Regions from separate parts of the Lactobacillus sp. UMNPBX4 genome, predicted to be linked through region 1. Evidence: riboswitches for the same ligand, from Rfam matches in the RefSeq annotation. Region 1 holds a riboswitch; the other holds the start of a gene.

Region 1 (8,230 bases):
CATATTTTCCATCATGAACCTGAACTAATTTACCATTTAAGTAAAAGTCTTCATTAGCTGAGCCATACAAAGTATAGGTATTATTTTCCTTATTATAATCGGCTGAATTTTTATCAAATTCTAAACCATCAGTTGCATTCCAAACAGAAACTGCTGGTTTATCTTTAACTCCTGCTACATCAATAGTTTGAACAGTAGTATTGTTTGCAACATCACTCAATGCAACAGATACTTTATTCAAACTTCCGCTCAATGCAGCTAAGGTATCTGGACTTAGGACAAAATTAAAGTGTCCCTTAGTTTTGACATTATTGTCAAAACCAGACTCACCATCATTTAACTTATAGCCAAAGACCTTATCATTTACCTTAACTGTTGCATATGAATAATTTGTAAATCCAGCACCTGCATCTTCATAATTACCTGATAAAGTATGAGATGCTGCATCATATTTAACACTTAAGTTAGGAGCTTGAGTATCAACTTCAACTAGAAAGTCCGCAGTTTGCTTTTGATTTGGACCTTCATTCCATAAAGTAGCTACAAAACGGTAAGTATACTTTCCATCAGGAGCTGTTACCATTTGACCAGTCTTAGTATCATAAACCTTTCCGTCCCATTCAAAAGCATCAGGATTATCACGCATTGAAACTGAAAGACTGGCATCTTTAGTTACACCATTTTCATCATAGGACTTATCAACACCTTGAATGTCAGATACCACACGAACTACATTACCTTTTGCATCTAAAATCTCAACCTTGAGATCTTTTACATTTTGCTTCAAGTAAGCATATGGCTTGATGAGATCACTTTGGTGATCATTATTCGGTGAAAAGGCTACCTTACCACTTTCATACAATTTAGCAACTTCTTGCCAATCATAATTACCATCGATATTTACTAACTGCTTCAAGGATTCCTGATCAGCTACGCCAAGTGGGTAATTATTTTCATTAACTAAACGATTACCTTGAACATCCGGCTTGTCTTCATTAGCATTTTGATCAAAGACATTTTCACTAGTTAGATCACCATAGTAAGCTAAATATGGCACAACCACTGTCGATTTATCTTTGTCGTTAGTAAAGTGAAGCCAACCTTCTACCGGCTGATTCTTAGTTAAACCTTGTAAATCCAAAGTATATTGAAAATCTTTAACTTCTTTTGGAGCTAAAGTAAAACTATTTTGGCCATTTACATGAACACCAGCCAGTTGAACATCATAAAAGACTCCAGTATCTTCGTCACGCTTTTCGGTATAACCTCCACCTAAATCATCAAAAGTGTACGTTTGTGCTTCATCAGTTAAATTATGGAAAGTAAGAGTTAAAGCTGTTTTTTCATCAACTTGACGTAGAGATAAAGAACTGGTGCCATCTGGTGTTGTTACATAAACCGGATTAGCAGTAGCGGCACCAACATCAATTTGTCCTGCTCCCTGTCTTCTTGGAGAAACTGGTGTAGTATAGCCTTTTTGAGTTTGAATCTTTGCACTGTTCATCAATAATGCTTTAGTAGCAGCCACAAGTTCAGCACCTTTTAATTCTGGATTGGTTTTCTTCAAACGCTGAATTACCAAGGCTGCACTCCCGGCAGCAAAGGGTCCAGCCATTGAGGTACCGCTCATCGTTTGATACTGATTATTATTCACAGTTGAAACAACCTGATAACCTGGTGCAGCTAAATCTGGCTTTAAACTAAAATCTGACAGAGGTCCCCATGATGAGAAGTAAGCCATATCGCTATCTGCACCAGTGTCTGAAGTTTCAGCTGCCACAGTTAAAGCATTCTTCGAAGCCCCAGGATTGGCGACAGTACCAGAATTAAGTGGCTCATAGTTTCCAGCTTCAGAGCCTGAATTATAACCTCTCACAGTAATATTACTTGGGTTATCAACCGAAGCTGAGTTACCGTTGTTGGATGCAGAAATTGAAACAAAAACTCCGTGATCTATAGCATATTGAACCGCCTTTTGTTCAATGTTAGTCAATTGTTGATCAGCAACTCCTTGACCTAAAGACATCTGAATGACATCCGCGCCTAAATTAGTAGCATCATAAATTGCTCTTGCAACATCGTCAGTTTTTTCGTCAGAAAATTGACCAAAAACTCTCAATTGCATCAATTGTGCTTCGGGAGCTACCCCAACTACATATTGCTTATTATCATCGGGATGTCCATCTGCTGCGATAATTCCAGAAACGTGTTGGCCGTGAGGACTATCATTTGGATTTGTATCATCAGAGGTAATGTAATCATTATCTCTATCAGCATAATTATAAACATATGGAAATTTCTCATTCACATATTTTCCGTAACCTTGCTGATCAATCTTCTTTTGCACATCGTCCTTTTTTAGTTTGGGATCAGATGGCATCGTTTGAAAATCTTTATGATTAGGATCTGCACCAGAATCAATTACAGCTACTACTGTATTTTGACCTCTATAACCCTGATTCCACGCCGATTGCACATTTCCCTTCACGTGATCAGCTTGATTAGCTGGTTCAGGTACTGATTGCTTATTGTCTTGTACAACCTGAGTTTGTTGATCCTGAGACTGAGCAGTATCTTGATTTTTTTGCGACTGTACTGCACTTTGCTCATTTTGAGCTTGAACCTTATTTTGATCAGCGTTCTCAGCTTGAGTATCTTCTTGGTTAGTCTCTTGATTAGTATTATTAGAATTCTGTGAGTCATTTTCATTTTCAACCACAGAGAATTTAACATTTGAAACCGATGGATTCTCAGTTGCAGCCTGAGCAGAATTTGCTTGACTTAATAAAACTGTCGATCCAGATGCTAAAGCAATAATAGCTGTAGCCACCCATTTCTTTCGCATGTTCAAGACACCTCTAGCGTGTCTTTGTGTTTCAATCTTATTTAAGTCCTCCCTTGTCTTGAAAACATAATAGTACTTGTTGTGACCTTTTGGCCAGCTATAATTGCTCATACATCATTCCCCCTTCTCTGATGAGAAAATCTTAATATTAAATTAAATTGATATAAGAATATCATCTCCTTTATAACCTTTCAATAATTTTTTTACTTTTTTGTAATTTTCTTTACCAAAAGTAAAAAAATATTTACTACAAATCAAAAAAGGTCACTCCTTTTCTAACAATGTCTTAACTCAATGGCATTGTTGATTAGGAACGTGACCTTTTCTTTTCTAAACGAATGTAATTATCCTATGAATATCTAAATTAAGAACTCCTCTTTTTTCATGTACCAGTGCTTTACCAAAGTAGTAAGTGCAATGTACAAAATCAAAAGTACTAACACTACCAAAACGTAGAATTCTGGGATTGGACCGAATTTCATTACCTTGGCCAAGCTTGGGATGTAAGGCATTGCGGTACCGATCAAGCCTGCACCAATCGTAGCGAGCATGACAACTGGTGAAGAATGTTGTTGGATAAATGGAACGGCTGGATCTCGCAATGCTTGAATAACCATTTCTTGTGTCCAAAGTGATTCGATGAACCAACCACTCCAGAAGATTGCCATAAAGACTGCCTTTTGACTTGGAGTAGCAGCCATGTAACTTGCTCCGACAATGCTTGGACAAATCCAGAAGTAAAGCAAGGCAAACGTAATAATATCGAAGACTGAAGAAGTTGGACCAAAGTAGAACATGAACTTAGGAACTTTCTTGTCTCCCACTTACGTGGTACTTCCAAATATTTTTCACCAACAGTATCGAATGGAATTGATAGACAAGAGGTGCCGTAGATCAAATCCAAGATCAATAACTGCATTGGCAGCATTGGCAAGAATGGCAAGAATGATGATGCCACTAAGATTGACAAAATATTACCAAAGTTAGATGACAAGGTAATCTTGATGTATTTCATCGTGTTAGCAAAGATCTGACGCCCAATTCTTACACCATGTTCCAAAGTACGTAAACTCTTGTGGAGCAAGATAATGTCGGCACTCTTTTTAGCAATATCAACGGCAGTATCAACTGAGATTGCCACGTCGGCCTTCTTCATAGCTGGCGTATCGTTGATCCCATCACCCATGTAGGCAACGGTGTGACCATTTTCTTTCAAAATTTGAATAATTTTGGCCTTGTATTCTGGTGAAAGCTTAACAAAGAGGCTACATTCTTCAACCATCTTTTTAACTTCATCGTCGCTCTTACCGACAAAGTCTTTTTCACTATAAATGTACTTGGTGTTCAAGCCTACTCTTGAAGCAACACTCTTAGTTACGGTGGCGTTATCGCCAGTCAAAATCTTAACGGTGATGCCGTCTTGCTTGAGCTGCTTAAGTACATCCTTAACATCATCCTTAGGTGGATCAAGGAAGGCCAAGAATCCGGTTAGAATCAAATCCTTTTTATCGCTAACATTGAATTCACCGGCTTGAGCAGGATTGTTTTGGTAAGCAAGCAAAACAACTCTCAAACCATCTTCGTTTAAACTTTCAATGTGCTTCAAAACCTTTTGCTTGTAGTCATCAGTTAAATCGTTAATTTGATCGCCGACTTGCACACGATTGCAGCAGGCGAGCATTTCTTCGGCGGCACCCTTTGTTACCAAGATACGACCATCGCCATGACGTTTTACAACAACACTCATACGACGACGCTTGAAGTCGAATGGAATTTCATCGACCTTAGTGTAGTCATGCTTAATTTCTTCAACGTCTAGCTCATCGCTAGCGGCATCGATAATGGCTTGGTCCATCAAATCGTGCATCCCCGTTTGGAAGTACGAATTCAAATAAGCCAACCGCAAAACTTGTGGATTTTCCTTCATATCCAAGTTGTAGTGACGTTCCAATACAACCTTGTTTTGGGGTCAAAGTACCGGTTTTATCAGTACAAAGAATGTCGGCAGCACCGAAGTTTTGGATGGAGTTCATCTTCTTAACGATGGTGCCGTGCTTGGACATTTCGAGCGAACCCTTAACCAAATTACTAGTAACAATAACTGGTAACATTTCTGGAGTAAGTCCAACGGCTGTAGCGATGGCGAACAGCAAAGCGTTGAGCCAGTTACCTTTAGTCAAACCGTTAATGATCAAAACTAAAGGTGCAATGATGGCAGTCATTGTTAACAATAATTTAGAAATGTTCTTAATACCGACATCAAAGTTAGTTTCCTTAACGTCGTTGTTTGAAATATCCTTAGCCAAACGACCAAAGACAGTTTGTTCACCGGTAGCTAAAACGACACCGACACCTGAACCAGAAACAATAGTTGTTCCTTGATAGATTACATCAGGATAGTCCAAATATTGATCCATGTCTTTTTGATCAGGCTTCTTAGTCGCAATCTTTTCCACAGGTGTTGATTCACCGTTCAAAGAACTTGATGAACAAAACAGGTCTTTAGTTTGAAGCAATCTAATATCTGCTGGAACCATGTCACCAGCGTGAATATTGATGATATCTCCTGTGACAACTTTTTTAGTAGAAATTTCTTTATTCTTTTGATCACGCCGAATATTGGTGGTCACAGAAACCATATTCAGTAGATCCTCAACCGCATCATTAGTTTTTACGTTCTGGATAAAGGATGTGAGTCCAGAAATGATGATCATCGTAATCATGATGACTACGGTGCTCAAGTCCTTTTGCCCTGCTGGTACAAAAACGTAGTCGGTAAACAGCGACACCGTTGCTAGCAGCAACAGGACCATTGTGAAAGGAGTGAAGAAAGATTCAATAAAGAAATGCAATTTAGTATTACGTTTCTTAGTGGCTACCTCATTGGGGCCATCCTTTTCTAAACGCTCTTTAGCTTCCGTCGAAGACAGACCATTCAGCGAACTGTGCATCGTCTTTAGAACTTCATCAGGAGTTTGCTGGGCTATGCGCTTTACAAAATCCGTGTTGGTCGTCTTCTTATTCATCAGCAACTTGTTTTTTGCCATGTTAATCACACTTTCTGATTAAACACGCAAACAAACTAAAAAGGAGCTAATACCAATTAGTATTAACTCCTTATCTAAGCGATTTTTTCTCGTCGTTCAGTTTTGACACTACGTGACGTAAGCACAGGCTAGCTATCTGGATCTCGCCTTATCTCGACAAGAACTATTTTACTCGTTGGCATCTCTGGATGTTTCCGGGCGATAGCTTGTGTTCACGTAGGAGCCTCACCTAACAGTTTATTTGCTTTTTCAATTTTTATTTTTATTATATGCATATTATTTGACAATGCAATTATCTTTACTAAATCGTTAGAAATTGTAAAAGAATTTAAGAAAAGATAAAAAAAGTACGTTTAAAATGAACATGCGTTTTTTATAGTGAAATTTGATATACTATTTTACAGACAAGGGTGGATTGCAACTGCCATGTTTAGTAGTTTTAGCATGACTAACCACCCCTCAACATTTTATAAACTACGGAGGTGAGAGTTATGCATAATTGGATAGTCTGAAGGGTTAGTGCTCTGTGTTAGCTTGAGCTATTGCAATCAGCATCGTTCTAGGTACTCTGGTTAAATTAGCTATTAATTTGGCTATAGCCTACGCAATAACAAAAAAAGCTAATCACAAGGATTAGCTAAGCATACAGTTATCTAAAACTACGATTGAAGTCATCGGCTGCAATCCGTTGGCTTCTTTTCACATACAGATTATAACATGAAATATTTGATACTTAAAAACGAAAAGAGCACCTATTGCGAAATTGGCAGTAGATGCTCTTTTGATTTGTGGTTAGAATTTATTTTTTAGTTTGAGCTTATTTTGCTTTCTTCCAAGTACCGATAATTTTACCATTCTTACTGTAAACATTAATTCTGTAACTCTTAAGAGTACCGCGCATTACAACGGCTTGTTTCTTAGGGGCCTTACCTACAGAACTTGTTCTTACATAGTATGGATGATCTGGATCACCTGAATCGATCTTGTAATATTCTTGACCGTTAAATTTGTACACACGTCCATTATCAAGAATCTTGACTTTTTGACCTTGAGTCTTAATTTGATATGCACCGTCTTCTTGAACAACATGACCATTTTCATCATAAATGAAGGTATTGTGTACGAAAATCAACTTGTTCAAATTAGTTACATTGATCTTTGTGTCATCAGGAACAAATACAGAATTGATAGTTGTTTTTTCCGGAACTTCAGTTGTGTTTGAAACATTAGAGGTTTTAATGCTAGTAGTTCCAGCTGGAGTGAGATCAAAGCCAGCACCATCATCTGTACCAGTAGGCTCCTTCCAAGCTGATGGATTGTCTGTTGCAGCTGGATCATCAGTGATATTAATTGTATCTTTTTGCTTTTGGTTTGGATCTACAGTCACCGTATTATGGTGATTATAAATATCAGCTGGAGTAGTTGGAGAAACTTCTTCACGATAACTTGGGTCAGTAGGATCAATTACTAATTCGCCGTTTATTGAATTGCGTTTTCTACCTTGAATCATAGAGATAGGGACTACTTCTTTAGCACCTTTAGAAACCACGAATTTAAATGCGGGTGTAAATCTATCTCTACCCAATTAAAAATTTTTCCATCCGCATTTTTAGCACTTACAATAGTGGGTAAATTACCATATTCATCGGTTTGTTCAATTAATTTACCAGTAGTTTTATCATCTACTACCCTATTAGCAATATCATCAGGGAGATCGCCACCCATTAGCTTTTTTGCATGATTAATTGGATCACCTTGATTACCCTTACTACCAAATTGATTATCTACAGGTGTCCAACTATACCACTTGTTTGAATCCAATTGTCTAGGCACAGCAACTACTTGAATAAAATCATACTCTACGTCACTATCATCAATTTTAATATGGATGTTTTTACCGTATTTGTCTTTTATATATTTTACTGCATCCCACTCGGTTGAATTGGTGGCATCAATATCAATTTCTTTTTGAGGATCTAAATTATCATGGCTTTCGGTAATTTGATGAGCATCCTCCTTTGTACCAGCATGTTGCACTTTAACTGCTGAATTTTCAGAATCGGGTTTTGCTACGGGGTTAGTGGTTGAATCACCTTATGGTGTTTTTTCGTCAGTCGCAGTACCAGTGCCTGAATTCGCTGGAGTTTGGGTTTTACCACTTGTGCTGCCAGCTGTTTGAGTACCATTTTGTTGTTCACCAACACCATTAGTACTCTTACCTTGTTGTTGATCACCTTGGGTACCATTAGCTTCACCAGTGGCACCTTGTTGACCGCCTTTGGCATTATTACTTTGAGCTGGTTTTTCCATAGCATCAGCTTTAACAACATTATTATTC
Region 2 (8,230 bases), on a different contig from region 1:
AAACTGGTAAAGTTTTGAAAAAGCCATCTACGCAGTTCGCCAGGATCAATGATTAGTGGCATGCGGTTATGAATGGGAGCTATGTCTTTATTAGGAGCGGTAGTAACCATAGAAAAATTATTTTGATCATAAATCCCTGCAATTAATGTGATGGGATTAGCCGTTTTAAAGCGGTAGCGTTCATGATATTTTTTGCCATTAGCTCCTTGGTATGTAGTTTTAGCATATTCAAAAAAATCGCTACTTAAAATTAAACAGCGTTGTCTAGCAAAAGAACGATCCCACATAGAAGGCTTATTTTCATAAAAACGCTCTATTCTGGCGTTAAACATCGGCTTTTTGGAATCTACTGGACTAGGATAGCCCCAGTTTTTATTGACGAGCTGCAATTTATTGTCTTGATAGAGCAAGACTGGCGCAGTTTGATTTGGAAAAATATCTTGTTGCTTTATTTCGATTTTTGGATCGGTTAATGGTAAAGCGAGGTCTTCAGTCAGATATTTTTTTATTTGCATTAAATCGGGTATCCGAAAGTGATTACACATGTCTTGTTTCCTTTCATTGGTGATAGTTTAATCATAGCTTAAATTTTGTTAAAATTAGGTCATTAACATAAGAAATAAAATAAAAAGCAAAGAGTATAAAATAAAATTAGAAAAGAGTAGAAGTTATGGCAAAAGAAATTTTATTAACCGGTGATCGTCCAACTGGCAAACTTCACATTGGTCACTATATTGGCTCACTTAAAAATAGAGTAAAATTGCAAAATTCTGGCAAGTACGATCCTTATATCATGATTGCTGATACTCAAGCGTTGACAGATAATGCTCGTAACCCAGAAAAGATTCGTAACAGTTTAATTCAAGTAGCATTAGACTACTTAGCTGTAGGCATTGATCCAAGTAAATCAACAATTTATGTTCAATCACAAATTCCAGCTTTGTTTGAATTAACTTCTTACTACATGGACTTAGTAACTGTAGCACGTCTTGAAAGAAACCCAACTGTTAAGACTGAAATTAAGCAAAAGGATTTCAAAGATTCAATCCCAGTTGGCTTCTTAAATTACCCAGTTTCTCAAGCTGCAGATATTACTGCTTTTAAGGCTACTATCGTTCCTGTTGGGGATGACCAAGAACCAATGCTTGAACAAACTCGTGAGATTGTAAGAACCTTTAACCGTGTTTACAACACTGATATTTTGGTTGAACCAAAGGGCTACTTCCCACCAAAGGGTTCTGGTCGTCTTCCAGGTCTTGATGGTAATGCTAAGATGTCTAAATCACTTGGTAACTGCATTTATTTGTCAGATGATGCTAAGACAGTTCAAAAGAAAGTTATGTCAATGTACACCGATCCAAATCATATTCACGTTGAAGATCCAGGTAAGGTTGAAGGCAACACTGTCTTTACTTACCTTGATGTCTTTGATCCAGATAAGGATAAGGTAGCAGAACTTAAGGCAGAATACCAAAAAGGCGGGTTAGGCGATGTTAAAATTAAACGTTACTTAAACAAAATACTTGAAGCAGAACTTGCACCTATTCGTGAACGCCGTGAAAAGTACGCTCAAGATGAGGATGCAATTTATGAAATGCTTTTAGAAGGTTCAAAGAAGGCAAATACAGTAGCTAATGAAACCTTAGAACAAGTTCGTGATGCTATTGGTTTGAACTACTTTAAGAATAGATAAGAATAAGCAGAGGTAAGTTCATGCACGATCGAATTCCTTGGAAACAATATTTCATGATGCAGGCACTAGTGATAGCTCAGCGCTCCACCTGCAACAGAGCTCTAGTTGGTAGTGTTTTGGTTAAAGATAATCGTATTATTGGCACGGGGTATAATGGATCGGTATCCGGACAACCACATTGTGATGAGGTAGGTCATCAAATGGTAGATGGGCACTGTGTTCGAACTATTCATTCCGAAATGAACGCGATCATCCAATGTGCTAAATTTGGCGTATCAACTGATGATACGGAAATATATGTGACTCATTTCCCTTGTTATAATTGCTGCAAGTCTTTGCTTCAAGCCGGTGTAAAGAAAATCAATTATTACTTTGATTATCGTGATAATCCGTTAGCAATGCAGTTGCTTCATGATTGCGGGGTACCATATGAGCAAATTAAAATCGATCGGAAATATGTGGAAAGCTTGGCTCATAAACTTGAAGAAGATGAAAACTAGATTTATTTGGTTATTTGGCCTGTTAGCCGTCTTTATGACGATGACAGGATTTGTGCAACCTAATATTGAAGATCATGTCCATATTTTAGACAAAGAGACTAAGACTTTAATTAAAGAAAAGAATAATCGTTATTTGCAGACTAAAGAGCAACCGCAAATAGCAGTAATTACAGTAAAGAAACTCAAGAATTTAACACCAAAGGCGTTAAATCATTCTAAACGTACTGTTTTTATTGTGGTAGGTCAAAAAGAAAAGAAGCGCAATGTGCAAATCTTTTCAAGCAAAGACTTACATGGAGCTTTTACTGCTGATACGAGATCGAATATTCTTCGCGCTGAAGTAGATCAACTTCGCAGCCATAATAATGCTACTTTTAACAAAGGTTTGCGGTTTGTTTTTCGGGCCTGTGCAACTAAAGTAGATCAACAATATCAGTATGCTCTTGATAAATATGATTTATCGCAAAGTGAACAGGATAAAATTTCCCATCCCCATCGAGTAGCACTGCCGATTGCATTAGCTTTAATATTCTTAATTATGGGAATAATATATATGCTTAGAAGATTCGGGCATCATAGCTCCAATTTGCACAAATAGGCAACTTGACTTATTTGAATTAAGTCCTTAAACTTTTTGTAGACATAGTAAGTGAAACTGTTAGGTGAGACTCCTACGTGAACACACGCTATCGCCCAGAAACATCCAGAGATGCCAACGGGTTAAATAGGTGTCGTCGACTTAAGGCGAGATCCAGATAGCTAGCATGTGCTTACGTCACGTAGTGTTAAAACTGAACGACGAGTATGACAAAAGCCTTGTTTGGCGTGCAAGTCACCTGCAGAAATAGCAGGTGACTTTTTTGTTTGCTTGTCTATTGAATGAGAGGAATTGAAGAATGTTAAAATCAGCGAGCAAAAAACATTCAAATGTTGATATTCAACAAATTCAACGGATTGCACGTGAATCACGCAGCGAAACGCTAGCAAGATTGCAAGCAAGTGCCGAAGGCCTTTCAACTAAAAAAGCTGATGAAAATAGAAAAGAATATGGCAAAAATGAAATAAGAACTAACACTAACGCTTCTAAATGGAGATTGTTGGGTGAATCCTTGGCGACACCGTTTACTGTAGTGTTGATTATATTGACTTTACTTACTACATTTACTAGTTACATTGTTCCTCACGGTAATAGCGATATTGAAACTGTAATCGTGATGCTACTGATGCTTCTTATTTCGGTAGTGGCGAATTTTATTCAAAAAATACGGATCGCTAAGGTAACTGAAAAATTGCTGAATATGGTGTCAGTTACTACCAATATTCGTCGTGATGGTAAAAATATGGAGCTACCAACTGAGGATGTGGTAGTTGGGGACGTGATCAATCTATCGGCAGGTGATATGATTCCAGCTGATATGAAGCTGCTGACTAGCAAAGATTTATTCTGTTCTTCTAGTTATCTTGATGGTGATTCTGAACCAACTGAAAAAGTAGCTAATGTGACTCTAAAGCCGAGTATGTTAGCTGATTATCTCAATTATCCTAATATTTTATATGAGGGAACTACTATTGTTTCTGGTTCTGGCAGTGGCATTGTGTTCGCGGTAGGAAATAACACTGTTTTTGGTAAAGAGGTCCAGAAGATTTCACGCAAAAAAGTTAAGACGACTCTTTTTGATCGGGAAATGAAGCAACTTGCTAGAATCTTGATAATTGCTACAGCTATCTTATTGCCGCTATTATTCATAATTAATGGCGTAACCAAAGGCGATTGGGGAGAAAGCTTAATATTTGCTCTAGCTGCAGCAGTTAGCCTTACTCCTGAAGTTTTACCAATTATTGTTAATAGCAATCTGACTAAAGGCGCTCTTGAAATGTCTAAGCAAGGCGTAGTAGTTAAGCAGATGAATGCTATTCAAAATTTGGGTTCAACCGATGTTTTTTGTATCGATAAAACAGGTACTCTTACTCAAAATCAAGTGGTGCTAGAGCGACACTATGATTTAGAAATGGAAGAAACGCCGCGCATCTTGAAATTCTCATACTTAAATGCTTATTATCAAACCGGGATGAAGGATTTGATTGATAAAGCAGTAATCGATGCGGCTGGTGATGAATTAGATGTAAATGAGATCCAACGTGATTACAATAAAATAGATGAAATTCCTTTTGACTATAGCAGAAAAAGAATGAGCGTTGTGGTGGTTGATAACGATGAACACCATGGACAACACTTATTAGTAACTAAAGGCGCTGCGGAAGGGATGCTAGATATTTCTAACCAAGTTGAAGTAAATGGCAAAACCGAGAAATTGACTTACGCTTGGCGTGAAAGAATCTTAAACCAAATTAATGAATTAAATGATGACGGTTTGCGTGTTCTATTAGTTGGTTATAAATTGAATCCAGCTCCAGTAGGAGAATTTTCGGCTAAAGATGAAAATGATTTAACCATTATTGGCTGTCTAGCATATCTTGATCCACCTAAGGAAAGTACTAAAGAGGCTTTGCAAGATCTAAAGAATGATAATGTAAATGTTAAGATCTTTACCGGCGATAATGAGGCAGTTACAAGAGCGATTGCTCTGCAAGTTGGTTTGAACGTGGATACGGTTTACGATGGTGAACAAATTGAAACAGCAACCACGGAAGAACTAGCAGAAATTGTTGAAAAGTGTAATATCTTTGTTCATTTAACTCCTGAATTGCGCGTTAAGATTATTCAAGCGTTAAAGAAAAATGGACATACAGTAGGCTACATGGGCGATGGCAATAAGGATGCTTTGGCAATGAAAGTTTCCGACGTCACTGTTACTTCTAATAATTCTGTCGATATTATTAAGGAGTCTGCTGATATTGTATTTGAACAAAAGGATCTCCAGTTGCTTGAGCAAATGATTATTACAGGGCGTAAAGTCTTTTCAAATACAATGAAATACATTAAGACGTTTTTGGTAACCAACTTTGGCAGTATTATTGCAATGGTCATTGCTTCACTTACTTTACCATTTTTACCGTTATTGCCTTTGCAGCTACTTATTTTAAACTTGATTTATAGTCTTAGCTGTTTAGTGATTCCATTTGATAGTGTATCTAGAAACTATGTGAAGAAACCGCAGAAATGGTCAATTAATAAATGGCCTAAGTTCGTACTTAACTTTGGACCGATTCCCGCAATAATCGATTTGATTACTATGGCATTAATGTTTTATGTGATCTGTCCGTACTTGGTAGGAACTGATTTTCATCATTGGGTATTTCAATCGCTGTTTTATTCAGGCTTATTTGTGGAATCCTTGTGGACAAGAGAAATGGTTATCCATGTCTTGCGCGATGAACGTTTCCCATTCATTAAGCAACGTGCCACTCCAGTTGTGATCTTGGTAACTTTTGGCTTGGCTCTTTGGGGCAGCGTCTTGCCATCTTCTAATGTGGCAGCTAGTTTGGGATTAACGCAATTGCCAATCAGCTTTATTTTGGTAGTTGTTGCATTAGAAATAATATATGTTTTATTAACTACGGCAATTAAGCAATTATATTTAAAAAAAGAAAAATTTTAGAGAAAAGGAATTGGTGTTTTAGCCCAATTCCTTTTTTTGCATGTTATTATAGAATAGATATTTTAGACGAATAAAGGAGTATGACTAATTAATGGCTGATAAAGATACTTTTTACATTACAACCCCAATTTACTATCCATCTGGTAGATTAACTATTGGTAATGCTTATACTACAATTGCCGCAGATACTATGGCTCGCTACAAGCGTAGCCAAGGCTATGACACTTTCTTTTTAACTGGTACTGATGAACATGGCTTGAAGATTGAACAAAAGGCCGAAGCTCAAGGAATTAAGCCTCAAGAATTCGTTGATAAGATGGCTGCTTCATATAAGAAGTTATGGAAGAGTCTTGATATTTCTTACGATAAATTCATCAGAACTACTGACGAAGAACACGTTAAGGCTGTCCAAAAGATTTTTGAAAAACTTTTAAAGAAGGGCGACATTTACTTAGGCGAATACACTGGTTGGTACTCAGTTGAAGACGAAGAATACTTCACTGAATCACAACTTGCCGAAGTTTATAAGGATGACAACGGTAATGTGATTGGTGGTAAGGCTCCAAGTGGTCACGAAGTACGTTTGGTTAAGGAACCTTCATACTTCTTCAAGATGAGCAAGTACGCTGACAGATTGGTTGAATACTACAAGGAACATCCTGAATTTATTTTGCCTCATTCTCGTGAAAAGGAAATGCTTAATAACTTCATTAAGCCAGGCCTTGAAGATCTTTCAGTTACTCGTACCACTGTTAACTGGGGAATTCCTGTCCCAAGCGATCCCAAGCACGTAGTTTATGTTTGGATTGACGCACTTTCTAATTATATTACTGCTTTAGGTTATGGCTCAGACAATGACGAATTGTTTAAGAAATATTGGCCAGCAGATGTTCACTTGGTAGGTAAGGAAATTGTACGTTTCCACACTATCTATTGGCCAATTATGTTGATGGCACTTGATTTGCCACTTCCAAAGCACATTATTGGTCACGGCTGGGTATTGATGAAGAACGGTAAGATGTCTAAGTCTAAGGGTAATGCAGTTTACCCAGAATCACTTACTAGTCGTTATGGTGTTGATCCACTTCGTTACTACTTGATGCGTGCACTTCCATTTGGTGCAGATGGTATTTTCACTCCTGAAGACTTTATCGAAAGAATTAACTATGATTTAGCTAATGACCTTGGTAACTTGCTTAACCGTACAGTTTCAATGATTAATCAATACCAAGATGGTCAAGTTGCACCCGTTCCTGTTGCTCAAGACAAGTTTGGTAAGGATTTACAAGATACAGCTGCTAGTGTGATTGCAGACTACCGTCAACAAATGGATTCACTTCATTTCTCACAAGCTTTAGACAGCATCTGGAAGTTAGTAGCACGCGCTAACAAGTACATCGATGAAACTACTCCTTGGGTATTGAACAAGGAGGGCAAGAAAGATGAATTGTCTCATGTAATGAGTAATTTAGCTGAAAGCTTGCGTTTGATTGCCATTATGATTTATCCAGTAATGACTGAAACTGCACCAAAGATGTTTGAACAACTTGGCTTAAACTGGGATGATGAAGATCAAAAGAATTTAGCCTTTAATGATTTTGGTTGGAATACCAAGGTAATTGAAAAGCCAAAGCCAATCTTCCCAAGACTTAAAGCTGAAGAAGAAGTTAAGTACATCAAGGACGAAATGGCAAAGGCTAAGCCAAAGAAGACTACTAGAAGTGAACAAAAGAAGGGTAATGAAATTACCATTGATGATTTTGACAAGGTAAAGATCCAAGTTGGTCAAATCTTGTCAGTAGAACCAGTTAAGGGCTCAAATAAATTACTCATGTTCAAGCTTGACTTTGGCGATGGTAAAGAACGTCAAATTTTGAGTGGTATTCGCAAGTTTTACCCAGATGCAAGTGAACTTCTTGATAAGAAGGTTTTAGCTGTTACTAACTTGAAGCCACGTAAGATGTTGGGTCACCTTAGCGAAGGTATGCTTTTATCTAGTGAAAAAGATGGTCAAGTTAAATTAGCACTTGTTGGTGATGAACATCCAGTTGGAGCTGAATTAGGCTAATGGAAATTATTGATAACCATACGCACTTAAATGATGAGCCCTTTAGAGGGAAGGAACAGTACTATCTTGAACGTGCCAAAAGTTTGGGTGTAACCAAAGTTATTTGTGCGGGACAAGATCCTGACTTTAATGAACGAGCTGTTGATTTGGCAGAAAAGTTTGATAATGTCTATGCGATGGTGGGATATTGTCCTGATGTGGCCAAAGATTATGATCAAAAAGCCGAAGATAAGCTGATTGAACAATTGAAAATGCCTAAAGTTGTCGCAATGGGTGAGATCGGTCTTGATTACTATTGGGATGAATCGCCTAGGGATGTACAACGTGAGGTTTTTGCTCGTCAAATCGAAGTGGCACATGATTTAAAAATGCCGGTCGATATTCATACTAGGGATGCATTTCCTGATTG

The links. Region 1 has a riboswitch for magnesium ahead of mgtA (magnesium-translocating P-type ATPase). Riboswitches for the same ligand answer to the same signal wherever they lie in the genome.
Region 2: linked by a shared signal. The riboswitch ahead of mgtA (magnesium-translocating P-type ATPase) and the one ahead of mgtA (magnesium-translocating P-type ATPase) in region 1 are both predicted to bind magnesium.

Annotation. Positions count from the first base shown of each region.
Region 1 is NZ_PCZF01000003.1:18,026-26,255, reverse strand. It holds gene CP355_RS01110 (S8 family serine peptidase) at 1-2,956, opposite strand, end outside; partial or broken gene mgtA (magnesium-translocating P-type ATPase) at 3,205-5,892, opposite strand; M-box (ykoK) riboswitch at 5,973-6,136, opposite strand; gene CP355_RS01100 (SLAP domain-containing protein) at 6,710-7,402, opposite strand; gene CP355_RS01095 (hypothetical protein) at 7,414-7,929, opposite strand; gene CP355_RS01090 (hypothetical protein) at 7,987-8,230, opposite strand, start outside.
Region 2 is NZ_PCZF01000026.1:1,020-9,249, forward strand. It holds gene CP355_RS06265 (SOS response-associated peptidase family protein) at 1-545, opposite strand, end outside; gene trpS (tryptophan--tRNA ligase) at 671-1,693, shown strand; gene CP355_RS06275 (ComE operon protein 2) at 1,714-2,193, shown strand; gene CP355_RS06280 (TPM domain-containing protein) at 2,183-2,791, shown strand; M-box (ykoK) riboswitch at 2,841-3,004, shown strand; gene mgtA (magnesium-translocating P-type ATPase) at 3,090-5,753, shown strand; gene metG (methionine--tRNA ligase) at 5,845-7,821, shown strand; gene CP355_RS06295 (TatD family hydrolase) at 7,821-8,230, shown strand, end outside.